Regions from separate parts of the Robertmurraya mangrovi genome, predicted to be linked through region 3. Evidence: riboswitches for the same ligand, from Rfam matches in the RefSeq annotation. Region 3 holds a riboswitch; each other region holds the start of a gene.

Region 1 (4,295 bases), on a different contig from region 3:
GCATGGGAGCCATTCTCCATGATGTAGGGAAGATGAAAATCCCTTCTGAGATTCTGCTTAAACCTGGTCGCCTTACGAGTGAGGAATTTGAGGAGGTAAAGAAACATCCAGAAGAAGGGTTCAATATTCTTCGGAATGTGCCAGGCATCTCTTTACTAATCGCTCACTGTGCGTATCAACATCATGAGCGGGTAAATGGTTCTGGTTATCCGAGAGGGTTAACTGAAGAATCAATACATAGCTTTGGAAAAATAATTGCCGTAGCTGATGTATTTGATGCCGTTACCTCAAATCGAATATATAGACGGGCCATGCTACCCCATGATGGTCTGGAAATATTATTTGCTGGAGTAGGTACACTGTTTGATAGTAAAGTGGTTGAAGCGTTTAGAAGATCGGTTGCTATTTATCCTGTAGGAATAACGGTAGAATTAAATGATGGTCGTTTGGGGGTTGTTTCTAACCAAAATAATGGGCTCAGTGATCGCCCTATTGTAAGGGTATTAGAAGAGAACGGGATATCCGTTTGTCCATACGAACTTGATTTAAGTAAGGAACTGTCTGTCATGATTACAGGCTGTGATACAACCTTCCCAAAAAATTAATCGATAATTTAAATATTTTTGCGCTAGCTCCCCCCTTTATTGCATACATATAGCTTGTAAGGGGGGATTTGTCTTGCTCAAATTTCGCGGTAATCTCCCACGGAGAGGTCCGTTGCCATTTCGTTATGTATTTCTATTAACCTTTATCTTTTTTATCTTTTCTACGGCGGCAGGCTTGTGGGTTATTAATGAAGGTTTAAAGCCAACATTAGTCAGTTATGCAGAATCACAAACGAGAAAAATCGCTTCTCTAGTGATTAATAAGGCTATTAATAAAAAAATTGCTAATGTTATGGATATTAATGAGATTATTAGAAAGGACCCTGAAACTTCACTTACTATTTTTGATGCGGAAAAAATTAATCGAGTGATGGGCGAAACGAGTGATTTAGTACTCAGCCATATTAAAAAGGCTGAAAGTGGAGATTTAGCTGCTTTAGAATCGATTACAGATATTGAGATTGAAACAGATGACTCGAAAAGTGGGAATGGAATCGTCTATTATGTTCCGATGGGGCAAGCAACAAACAACGCCCTTTTGGGGAACTTAGGACCGAAAATTCCTGTTAGATTTAATGCCATCGGGGACATAGAAACCAATGTTGAAACGATCACAAAAGAGATTGGAATTAATAATATTTACGTAGAAGTAATCATTAAATTGAAAGTAAATGTGCAAATTATTATTCCATTTGCAACGAAAGTGACCACATATAAGCAAGATATTCCTGTAGCAATTGGTATTCTTGAAGGTGAAGTACCTCAATTTTATAATGGTTCAGGTCAGGGAGGCACTCCATCCCTAGAATTGCCAGTAAATCAGTAATTGTCAAAAGGTTAATATCCTGATATAGTATAAAAGAAATTGAATAATAACCTTATCATTTCGGTGGGGTAGAGGCGCAATATTAAAGAGTAAGCTGTGTGAGGATGACAACGAAGATCACAGATGAAAGGGAATATTGCCGAAGTAGAATAGACGGGTCGAAGTTTATTTTACTGGGGTTGCTCCTGAATAAGGGCAACACTGTCATTATAGAGAAATCTCTATGATGGGGAGCTACAGATCGTGATGGAGAAACTAATTACTTAAATTCAAAAGAGTAATGATGGAATTTTCTCTATCGTTACTCTTTTTTTGTGTAAAAAAGTTTGCTCCCTCCCCAAAAATAAAAGGAGGACTAACAATGGAAAATACGATATTCTCACTATTGCCACCAGTCGTTGCAATAGTAATGGTTATCTTAACTAGAAGAGTATTATTATCTCTAGGTGTAGGAATATTTACAGCTGCATTATTATTAGCAGATTTTCATGTAGGAGAAACCTTTAGCATTATCTATGATGCTGTAAAAGGTATTTTTGTTTCAGATGGAGCTTTAAATACTTGGAACGTGTATATTATCTTTTTCTTACTAGTTTTAGGAGTCATAACGGCCTTTATTTCTATCTCAGGTGGTAGCCGTGCGTTTGGTGAGTGGGCAATGAAACGTGTTAAGACTAGAGCTGGTGCTCAGATTGTCGGAGCGGTTTTAGGTGTTATAATCTTTATTGATGATTACTTTAACGCCCTTGCTGTTGGCCAAATTTCAAGACCCATAACGGATAGACAAAGGGTTTCTAGAGCAAAACTTGCTTATTTAATTGATTCAACGTCGGCTCCTGTGTGTGTAGTTTCACCAATTTCGAGTTGGGGAGCATACATTATTGCATTAATTGGAACCATTTTAGCCGCTCATAATATCACGGAATACTCAGCGTTTTCAGCTTTTATCCAAATGATACCTATGAATCTATACGTTTGGGCAACACTTGGAATGGTATTCATTATTTCAATCAGAAATATTAACTTCGGTCCAATGAAGCAGCATGAATTACGTGCAATCACTACAGGTGAGGTGCTAGATCCAAATAAGCCAGCACCAGGGGAATTAAAGGATGACCTGCCAACTAGTAAAACAGGATCTGTAGGAGATTTAATCTGGCCAATCCTTGCTTTAGTTGTAGGAACTGTTGGTGCAATGCTTTGGACAGGCTATGGAGCAATTGAAGGGAAAGCGACCATTCTAGCTATTTTTGAAAACACGGATGTAGCTAAATCCTTAATCTTAGGTGGATTAGTTGGTTTAGCAGTGACCTTACTTCTATACTTCCGCCAAGTGTTCGTGCTTAAAGGTGTGGGAGCCAATACTTTATCTACTGGTTTTATAGAAGGTATTAAATCGATGTTACCAGCCGTTTACATCTTAATATTTGCTTGGGCAATTGTTGATTTGATCGGTCGTTTAGAAACGGGTAAGTATCTGGCAACAGTTGTTGAAAATTCTAATATTAATACAGCTTTTCTACCGGTTATACTATTTGTTATTGCTGGAGTGATGGCTTTCTCAACTGGTACTTCATGGGGTTCTTTTGGAATCTTACTACCAATAGCATGGGATATTGCAGCAGCAACAGATATTAATTTGCTTTCTCCTGCGATGGCTGCTGTTTTAGCCGGAGCAGTCTTTGGAGATCACTGTTCGCCAATCTCAGATACGACAATCCTTTCATCTACCGGGGCTGGATGTAACCATATAGATCATGTAATCACACAACTGCCATATGCTCTAACTGCAGCCGTGATTGCTATAATTGGATATTTTATTATTGGTTTTACTGGAAGTACGATAATCGCGCTTGCAGCCGTGATTGTTCTACTAGTAGCTTTTACATTTATAGCAGGAAAAAATAAACTAGAAATGCAATAAATACCTAAGGAATCTGACTTTTATCAGGTTCCTTATTTTTTTATTAGTATGAAAAAAGCCATGAGTAATGAATATTCTGAAAATAAATTGAAAGTTTTCAAATCTTTTGAATACTATTATAAGGAGGAGGTGGATAGTTGTTTTAATATAATAAAAAACTAGTAATCTTTGTTATTGCTTTCACTATTTTAATGTACTACAGGTATAAATTAAAAATGATTACTATTCCACAAATAATGTTTTGACAGATGTAAGAAAACTAGCTATACTAATTTTAGATTATATTAAAAAATCAGAAAATATAAAAAGTTCCAATTGTTCTTTTAATTGAAACAAGTTGGAACCAATAGGGGGTAAACTAACGATGGATAATCGTCCACAGTGGGGGACACGTGCAGGGTTTATCTTAGCGGCTGTTGGTTCAGCAGTTGGTCTAGGTAACATTTGGCGTTTCCCAGCAGTAGCTTATGAAAATGGTGGAGGAGCCTTTTTCCTTCCATATTTATTCGCATTATTAACAGCAGGTATTCCACTCTTAGTTCTTGAGTTTACACTAGGACATAAATATCGTGGATCAGCACCATTAACTTATGCTAAGTTAAATAAAAGATTTGAGTGGCTTGGTTGGTGGCAAGTAGCGATTTCCTTTATTATCTCAACTTATTATGCTGTAATAATTGCATGGGCAATGAGCTTCGCAGGATTCTCTTTCAGTTTGAAATGGGGAGATGATCCAGGTTCGTTCTTATTCGGTGATTATTTAAAGCTTGCTGAAACACCAGGAGATGTAGGTGGAATTGTTCCAGGAGTATTTCTACCGTTAATTATTGTTTGGGTTATTACTTTAGGGGTTCTTTTCAAAGGTGTTAAAAAAGGTATCGAAGTTGCGAACAAAATCTTTATTCCTGCACTAGTTATTTTATTCTTAGTTATTGTTGTT
Region 2 (4,295 bases), on a different contig from region 3:
AACCAAAACCTAATATAAAACTACCAATACTAATAAATTTCCTTTTCGTTACAGTACTCAATGTTTTTGTTCTCCTCTCATTATTATCAGAACATTAAAACATTTTCTCCTATAACTGTGATTTTTAAACCTTGAGGAAGTTTATCGAGTTTAGTGGTTAATATCCCTGACAACTCGAAAGATGAATCACAAAAAATACCGCACTCACTTAAGTACGGTATCCATATTCATTATTACAATATTTGATTTAAAAACCTTTGCGTTCGTTCATGTTTTGGATTATCAAAAAGTTCAGAAGGGTGTCCTTCTTCTATAATATAACCATCCGCTAATATCACGACTCGGTCTGCTACTTCTTTTGCGAAGCCCATTTCATGTGTAACAATAACCATCGTCATTCCTTCACTGGCGAGGTCTTTCATAACTTGTAATACTTCACCAACAAGTTCCGGGTCGAGGGCTGATGTTGGCTCATCGAATAGCATCACTTTAGGTTCCATTGCTAAAGCTCTTGCAATGGCTACCCTCTGTTTTTGTCCACCTGATAATTGATCAGGAAAGAAATTCGCTTTGTCTTCTAAACCTACTTTTTTCAGAAGGGCCTTTGCCTTTACAATGGCATCTTCCTTTTTCTGTCCTCTTACGTAAATAGGAGCCTCAATCACATTTTCAAGAACGGTTTTATGAGGAAAAAGATTAAAATGCTGAAAAACCATTCCTACTTTTTCTCGAACCTTATTAAGATTTGTTTTTGTAGGATTAATGACTTCCGACTCAATCTTGATTTCTCCACCTTGAGCTACTTCTAGAAAATTTATACAACGCAGAAGTGTACTTTTTCCAGAACCACTTGCTCCAATTAACACCACGACTTCTTGCTGTTTAATTTCTAAATCAATATTTTTTAATACTTGTAACTGCCCAAAGGATTTAGATAGATTCTTGATTTCAATCATGCAATAGTCGCCTCCTTCGGTTTACTTACGTCTAGTTTCTTCTCAATCTTGTTTGTAAAGTAAGTAAAGATAAGAACGATAATTAAATAATAAATACCAACAACAAAGTATGTTTCAAACGGTAAATAGTTTTCCCCCTGAACCGTTAACGCCGTATTGTATAAGTCTGTAACCGCAATATAGGCTACTAGTGAGGAATCTTTTAAACTAATAATAAACTGGTTTCCAAGTGGCGGAATTGCACGTTTAAATGCTTGCGGAAAAATAATTCTTCTCATAGCTAGTGTTTTTGTCATCCCTAGAGAACGAGCAGCTTCCATTTGCCCTCTATCAATGGACTGGACTGCTCCCCTGAAGATCTCCGCTATATAGGCTCCCGTATGTATGCCTAGTGCTAGTGCCCCTGCCGTAAAACTATCTAAAGTTACAATATTAGCTATTCCGTAATATAAAAACATGATTTGTACGATTAAAGGAGTTCCACGAATAATCCCGATGTACAAGTCTGCAATTAGATTTAATAGCTTAGAAGATGATATTTTAAAGGCCGCAAACATAAGTCCTATTACCATGGCCAATAATAGCGAAACTGCCGTTATGGAAATTGTCATCCATGAGGCTTTTAAGAAAGCCAATCCATGTTCATTAAGGATTCCAATGGTATTATGCCAAAAAGTCATCTAACAATCGCCTCCTAGTAAAAAAAGTGCGTATACACGCACTCTTATTTTGGTTGTTTTCGCAAAGATGGTTGTATTTGTGCAAAATCTAAAAAGTCGATTTCTTCTTAGAGAAATTGTCTTATTTTTTCATAATATTTTCGTTAAACCATTTCATACTGATTTTCTCGTACGTTCCATCATCAATCATAGATTGAATAGCTTCGTTAATTTTGTTCGCAAGCTCTGTATTTCCTTCGTTAACCGCAACACTTACACGGTCTTCATTTAGAAGATCACCAATAGCTTTAATTTTTAGGCCGCCTTCATTTTTTGCACTAACTCCAACGATTTTATCTGTAATTACAGCATCAATCCGTCCTAAAGCTAAGTCTTGAAGAGCATTTACATCTAGTGGATATCCCTTTACTTTGTCTGATAAACCTTCAGCCATATCCTTCCAAGTAGAAGCTTGGATTACCCCAATCGTTTTTCCTTTTAAGTCTTCTTTAGATAAAATATCTGTATTTCCTTCAGCAACGAAGATTTGAGCACCTGATAAGTAGTATGGATTTGTGAAGTCTACTTGTTTGTCACGTTCTTCAGTTGCTGTCATACTTCCGATGATTGCATCATACTTTTTTGCTTTTAATCCTTGAATGATCGTTTCCCAAGGATTAGTTACAGGGTTTGATTCTAAACCGATTCTTTTTGCAATTTCAGCACCAATTTCCACGTCAAAGCCAGTTAGTTGTCCATCTTTTTTAAAGTTTAAAGGTGGATAAACACCACTCATAGCAAAAGTCAGTTTGCCTTCATTAACAAGTTGTAAATCTGCCTTTTCCCCTGCTTCTTTGCTACCTTCAGAGTTACTAGCTTCTTTACTTCCGCATGCTGCTAAAACTAAAACAAGAGCAGCCATGACTAAAATCAACATTCTTTTCATTTTTGTTTCCTCCCTTTTGTGTATGTATTTACTAGCCTAATAGACTAAATCAAACAAAAAACACCGCCTATGGAAATGGACGGTGTTTTACGACACCCTCACTTAAAGCGTTGAAAAAAGATAGCTCTCCACATAACCGTTTGGATATATGGCAGTTCTGCCCCTATTCGAGTGCAGCCCCAGCCTTCTGAAAGCAGTGATTTCAGAAGCTTCGGCGACTTATCCTTTTTCCCGCTTTCATCGACTTCACTGAGTCTCAGGCGGAATACTAATATAAATCGCGACCTCTACCCCATCTCAATGCTTTTAAAGATGAGGATTTTATATTTAGTTTAACGAAACAATAAAAAGATTATATAGTAAATTTTCCATATGTGCAACAACTGTTTTAATATACATATATTTTCCAATATAGTGATTTACTCTATTAAAAATAACTTGACGAATCTTTTAATATTGATATACATTTTTAGCGATACGATTCGACTGGCTTAAATATTAGATTAAAAATATTTTACAAGAAAAAGAGGTTATAAAATGAAGCTACAATGTCGCGAGGAAGTACTAGCCTTTACGAAACAACTCGTAAATATTGAGAGTATTGTTAACACAGATGGTGAAAAAGTCATCGCCCATTCTTTATACACTCTACTTTCTTCTTTTCCATACTTTACTAATAATCCTACACATATCACTCTAGAGCAAACGATCAATGATGATCATGAAAGACATAATGTTTTAGCTTTCGTTAAAGGGACAAAAGGAACGAGTAATCGAACGGTTATCCTTATGGGTCATATGGATACGGTTGGAATTGATGATTTCAATCAATTGAAAGATTTGGCTTGCTCTCCAGACGAGCTAATGGAGGCACTGAAAAATGAAGATTTACCAGCATCCGCTAGAGAACATCTAGAGTCTGGTAACTGGCTTTTTGGTAGAGGGATTTTAGATATGAAGAGTGGAGTGGCGAGCCACCTTTACCTACTAAAATATTATTCTGAACACCCAGAAGAGCTAGATGGAAATCTTGTTTTTCTAGCTGAATGTGATGAAGAAGACGGATCTCATGGGGTACTATCTGCTTTAAAAACATTTAAAAGCTGGAAAGAGGAACATAACTTTGATTATGTAGCAGCTATCAATGCGGATTTTGTTTCTCCACGTTTTGAAGGAGATGAAAACCGCTACATCTATAAGGGGACAGTTGGAAAACTTTTACCATCGTTCTTTATAACAGGTGCTGAAACTCATGTTGGGTCATGCTTTGAAGGACTTGATCCAAATTTCATAGCAGCAGAATTAACTAAACAAATTAACTATAACCCTGAACTTTGTAACGAGGCATTAGGAGAAACGACTGTTCCGCCAGTTTCGTTAAAACAAACTGATTTAAAACCTTCTTATACGGTGCAAACAGCCCTTTCTGCTTATGTATATTACAACTTTTTTATCCATTCTTGGTCACCGAAAGAAGTTATAGTGAAGCTAAAAGAACAAGCAACTATTGCTTTTGAAGCGGCTCTATCTTCTTTTGACGAAAGATATAAACAGTTCTGTGCTATTAGCGGTGAGCCATATATGAGCCATTCTTGGCAACCAAGAGTGTATATCTATGAAGAAATGGAACAGCTTCTGATTCAAGAAAATGGCGATGCTTATGTACAACATATGAATGAGTTTAAAGAAAACCTTTTACTAGACATTACATTAGATACTCGAATGTTTGCGGCT
Region 3 (4,295 bases):
GGGGTGTAAAATACACATGAATGATACGATTAAAAATAAGTTAGCTTTTCTCCCTGATCAACCAGGGTGCTATTTAATGAAGGATAGACAAGGAACGATTATATATGTAGGGAAAGCAAAAGTGTTAAAGAATCGTGTGCGTTCCTATTTTACTGGCTCACATGATGGAAAAACGCAAAGATTAGTAAGTGAAATTGAGGATTTCGAGTATATTGTCACCTCTTCCAATATAGAAGCACTTATTCTTGAACTTAATCTTATTAAAAAACATGACCCGAAATATAATGTCATGTTGAAGGATGATAAGACTTATCCGTTTATTAAGTTAACGGCAGAACGTCATCCTAGATTAATCACAACTCGTAAAGTAAAAAAAGATAAAGCGAAATATTTTGGTCCGTATCCAAATGTTACCGCAGCAAATGAAACGAAAAAGTTACTAGACCGTATTTATCCGTTAAGAAAATGCTCTACTCTTCCAGACCGTGTTTGTCTTTATTATCATCTTGGTCAGTGTCTCGCTCCTTGTGTGAAAGAGGTGGAAGAAGCCACATATAAAGAAATGGTCGAAGAAATAACTAAATTTTTAAATGGCGGCTATAAAGAGATAAAAAAAGAGCTTACGGAAAAAATGGGAAAAGCAGCAGAAGAATTAGATTTTGAACGCGCGAAAGAATATCGTGATAAAATTGCTCACATTGAAGCAACGATGGAGAAGCAAAAAATGGCTACAACTGACTTTACTGACCGTGATGTATTCGGCTATGCGGTCGATAAAGGCTGGATGTGTGTCCAAGTCTTTTTCGTAAGGCAAGGTAAACTAATTGAACGCGATGTCTCCATGTTTCCTATATACGATGAGCCAGATGAAGAGTTTTTAACATTTCTCGGGCAATTTTATGAAAAAACGAATCACTTTAAACCGAAGGAAATTCTACTTCCAGCAAATGTAGATGAATCTGTAGCAGAGGAATTTTTACAAGTAAAAGTGATAAAGCCTCAAAAGGGGAAAAAGAAAGATTTAGTAAGCTTAGCTGAAAAAAATGCTTCAATCGCCCTTAAAGAGAAATTCTCACTAGTTGAAAGAGACGAAGAACGTACGATTAAAGCTGTCGAGCAACTAGGGACACAGCTAGGAATCTATACACCCCATCGTATTGAAGCTTTCGATAACTCAAATATTCAAGGGACAGACCCTGTATCGGCAATGGTTGTATTCATTGATGGGAAGCCCGCAAAAAGAGAATATCGAAAATATAAAATTAAATCAGTTAAAGGTCCTGATGATTATGAATCAATGCGCGAGGTTGTCAGAAGACGTTATTCTCGTGTTTTAAAGGAAGAGTTACCCATTCCCGATTTAATCATGATTGATGGGGGAAAAGGACATGTAGAAGCAGTGAGAGATGTTCTTGAGAATGAGCTAGGTTTAGATATTCCATTATCAGGATTAGTAAAAGATGACAAGCACCGTACATCTCAGTTGTTATATGGAAATCCACTTGAGATTATTCCTCTTGAGAGAAATAGTCAGGAATTTTATTTATTACAAAGAATTCAAGATGAAGTTCACCGCTTTGCGATTACGTTCCATCGACAGTTAAGAGGAAAAAATGCCTTTCAGTCCATATTGGATGACGTGGATGGAATCGGAGAAAAGCGTAAGAAACTTCTATTAAAACACTTTGGTTCAATTAAGAAAATGAAGGAAGCCAGTTTAGAAGCCTTAACTGACTTAGGTTTACCAAAAAATGTAGCTGAAGAACTATTAAGAAAATTACAAGAATAGCATTGTCACTCGAAATAGGCTATGCTATAATGAATGAAAATTTCATATTCACTTTTAAGTTAAAGTGAAGGTAGAGGTGCGAACACCAATAGTAATAGCTTGGAGAATGATGAGATTCTGCGAAGAGCTGTCAAAGGGGATGTTTGCCGAAGTGGAGATAGAACTCATATCTAACTCTGCTGGTTCTGCATTGAATAAATGTAGGATTGTCAAGACAAGGCCGTCTTGGAGAGCTATCTCACTGTGTGAACGTACTATTGTATTTTTTTACGTTTTTAAGCACAGCAATGAGATAATTCTCATTGCTTTTTTTGTGTTCATTTAAATTTTTTGTTCACGTTTGATATTAGTGCTTATTAGATTTAATTTGCTTGTTCATTTTGTAGGTCTTCTAAGGACACTATAAATATATAGCAACAAGTTGTTTATCAGGGTACAACGAACGCTACATAAAAGACGGCCAATCATGAGATTACAGAAAGAAGGGGAAACTGTGGGAATAATCGTCCAAAAATTTGGTGGAACATCAGTTGGAAGTGTAGAGAGAATTTTAAATGTAGCAGAAAGAGTAATCGAAGAAAAGAATAGAGGCAACAATGTTGTTGTCGTTGTATCAGCTATGGGGAAAACAACGGATCAGCTAGTAAGCTTAGCAAAAGAAATTTCTTCTAGTCCAAACAAGCGTGAAATGGATATGCTTCTTACAACAGGGGAGCAAGTGACTATTTCTTTATTAGCAATGGCATTACTAGAAAAAGGCCATGATGCTGTTTCCTATACTGGCTGGCAAGCAGGGATTAAAACAGAATCGGTGCATGGAAATGCTCGAATTTTAGATATAGATCCTACTCGTGTTCAAAGCGAATTAAATCAAGGAAGAATTGTCATTGTTGCAGGATTCCAAGGACTTACAGAGAGCGCGAACATTTCCACTTTAGGGCGCGGAGGTTCTGATACTACCGCTGTCGCATTAGCAGCTGCTTTAAAAGCGGATAAATGTGATATTTACACCGATGTAACAGGGGTTTACACGACTGATCCTAGATATGTGAAAACGGCAAGAAAGCTACTATCCGTTTCATATGATGAAATGCTAGAACTAGCGAATCTAGGTGCAGGTGTCCTACATCCAAGAGCCGTAGAATTTGCAAAGAACTATTCATTACCGCTTGAGGTTCGCTCAAGTATGGAGAGAGAAACGGGTACAATCATCGAGGAGGAAGTTAAAATGGAACAAAATTTAGTTGTCCGTGGAGTGGCATTTGAGGATGAAATTACAAGAGTAACGGTACTTGGATTGCCTCATTCATTAACAAGTCTTTCAACCATCTTTACCACTTTGGCTAAAAGCCATTTAAACGTAGATATTATTATTCAAAGCACGACGAATGAAAAAACAAATTTATCATTCTCTATCAAAAGTGAAGATTTAGAAGAAACTTTAGCTGTTCTAGAGAACAATAAAGAGAGTCTACAATACGAAGGCATTGAATCTGAATCTAACTTAGCAAAAGTATCAATTGTCGGATCTGGAATGATATCCAATCCAGGAGTAGCAGCTGAAATGTTTGAAGTTTTAGCGAACAATGACATCCAAGTAAAAATGGTAAGTACTTCAGAAATTAAGGTCTCAACCGTTGTTGAAGAAAGCAAAATGCTTCAAGCAGTAGAAGCTCTTCATGAAGCATTCGAATTATCTGGAAAAGCGGTTCATTCTTAAAAAGTAATTATTCTACAAGGTACTTTTTTGATGAAAATTGTTGTTTGTAAAAAATTTTGAAACACTGAGTGGATTGTAGCGGAGGGCACTTGACTCCAGCAGGAAATAGAGGAAAGGTCGAGACCCCACAGACGGAACGTCGAGGAGGCTCGACTTCCTCCCTGCGGAAAGCAAGTGCCCGGAGCGGAAAGGAACGGACAACATTCAGGGGGAAATTATAATAAGTTTGCTTTATTATAAATAATCAATTTTACTTTTAACCAAAACAAAAAGCTTTCAGTTATAAGTTGAAAGCTTTTTGTTCTTAATCAAATTAACCTAAGTGATCCTTATTATCCCATTTAACTGTAAAAGTGACTTTTTTAGAACGCTTTTTTGGATGCTCATAAGCTTCTGAAATAACATTGCGCTGCATTTCAATTTGCTGAGCCAAAAATCCAGCCTCCAATTGGAAATGAGCTTCTTGGTTTTCCTTAAGTCTACGCGTAATGTATTCACCAGTTAATTCACATTCTAATTCATTCTTTAATTCATTTTCGAATATAAGAGTTCCCCAGCCTGCTTTTTGGAAAAAATCAATAATTTGATCATGGGATTCTAAAGGGTATTTTCGCGCAAGGCTTTTACCAGCCCAATATAAAATAGATGAAGTATCTTTTCCAAGTATATCAGGAATGAGTACATCTCTTATCAGCTCATATCCAAATGCCGAAACAGTAGCAGTTGGTTCTTTTATTTCATTAGAGTTCATATGTAAAATAATCTCCCCTCTTTCTACTATTCTAT

Evidence for each region. Region 3 has a riboswitch for lysine ahead of SM124_RS03205 (aspartate kinase). Riboswitches for the same ligand answer to the same signal wherever they lie in the genome.
Region 1: another riboswitch for lysine. It lies ahead of SM124_RS10275 (Na+/H+ antiporter NhaC family protein); the one in region 3 lies ahead of SM124_RS03205 (aspartate kinase).
Region 2: another riboswitch for lysine. It lies ahead of SM124_RS08075 (ABC transporter substrate-binding protein); the one in region 3 lies ahead of SM124_RS03205 (aspartate kinase).

Annotation. Positions count from the first base shown of each region.
Region 1 is NZ_JAXOFX010000005.1:142,090-146,384, reverse strand. Features, by position in the region: gene SM124_RS10285 (HD-GYP domain-containing protein) at 1-605, shown strand, start outside; gene yunB (sporulation protein YunB) at 679-1,431, shown strand; lysine riboswitch at 1,493-1,676, shown strand; gene SM124_RS10275 (Na+/H+ antiporter NhaC family protein) at 1,793-3,355, shown strand; gene SM124_RS10270 (sodium-dependent transporter) at 3,720-4,295, shown strand, end outside.
Region 2 is NZ_JAXOFX010000004.1:72,540-76,834, reverse strand. Features, by position in the region: gene SM124_RS08090 (DUF2243 domain-containing protein) at 1-61, opposite strand, end outside; gene SM124_RS08085 (amino acid ABC transporter ATP-binding protein) at 234-956, opposite strand; gene SM124_RS08080 (amino acid ABC transporter permease) at 953-1,636, opposite strand; gene SM124_RS08075 (ABC transporter substrate-binding protein) at 1,758-2,561, opposite strand; lysine riboswitch at 2,675-2,859, opposite strand; gene SM124_RS08070 (M20/M25/M40 family metallo-hydrolase) at 3,099-4,295, shown strand, end outside.
Region 3 is NZ_JAXOFX010000002.1:20,393-24,687, forward strand. Features, by position in the region: gene uvrC (excinuclease ABC subunit UvrC) at 17-1,789, shown strand; lysine riboswitch at 1,853-2,033, shown strand; gene SM124_RS03205 (aspartate kinase) at 2,283-3,509, shown strand; gene SM124_RS03210 (YslB family protein) at 3,823-4,260, opposite strand.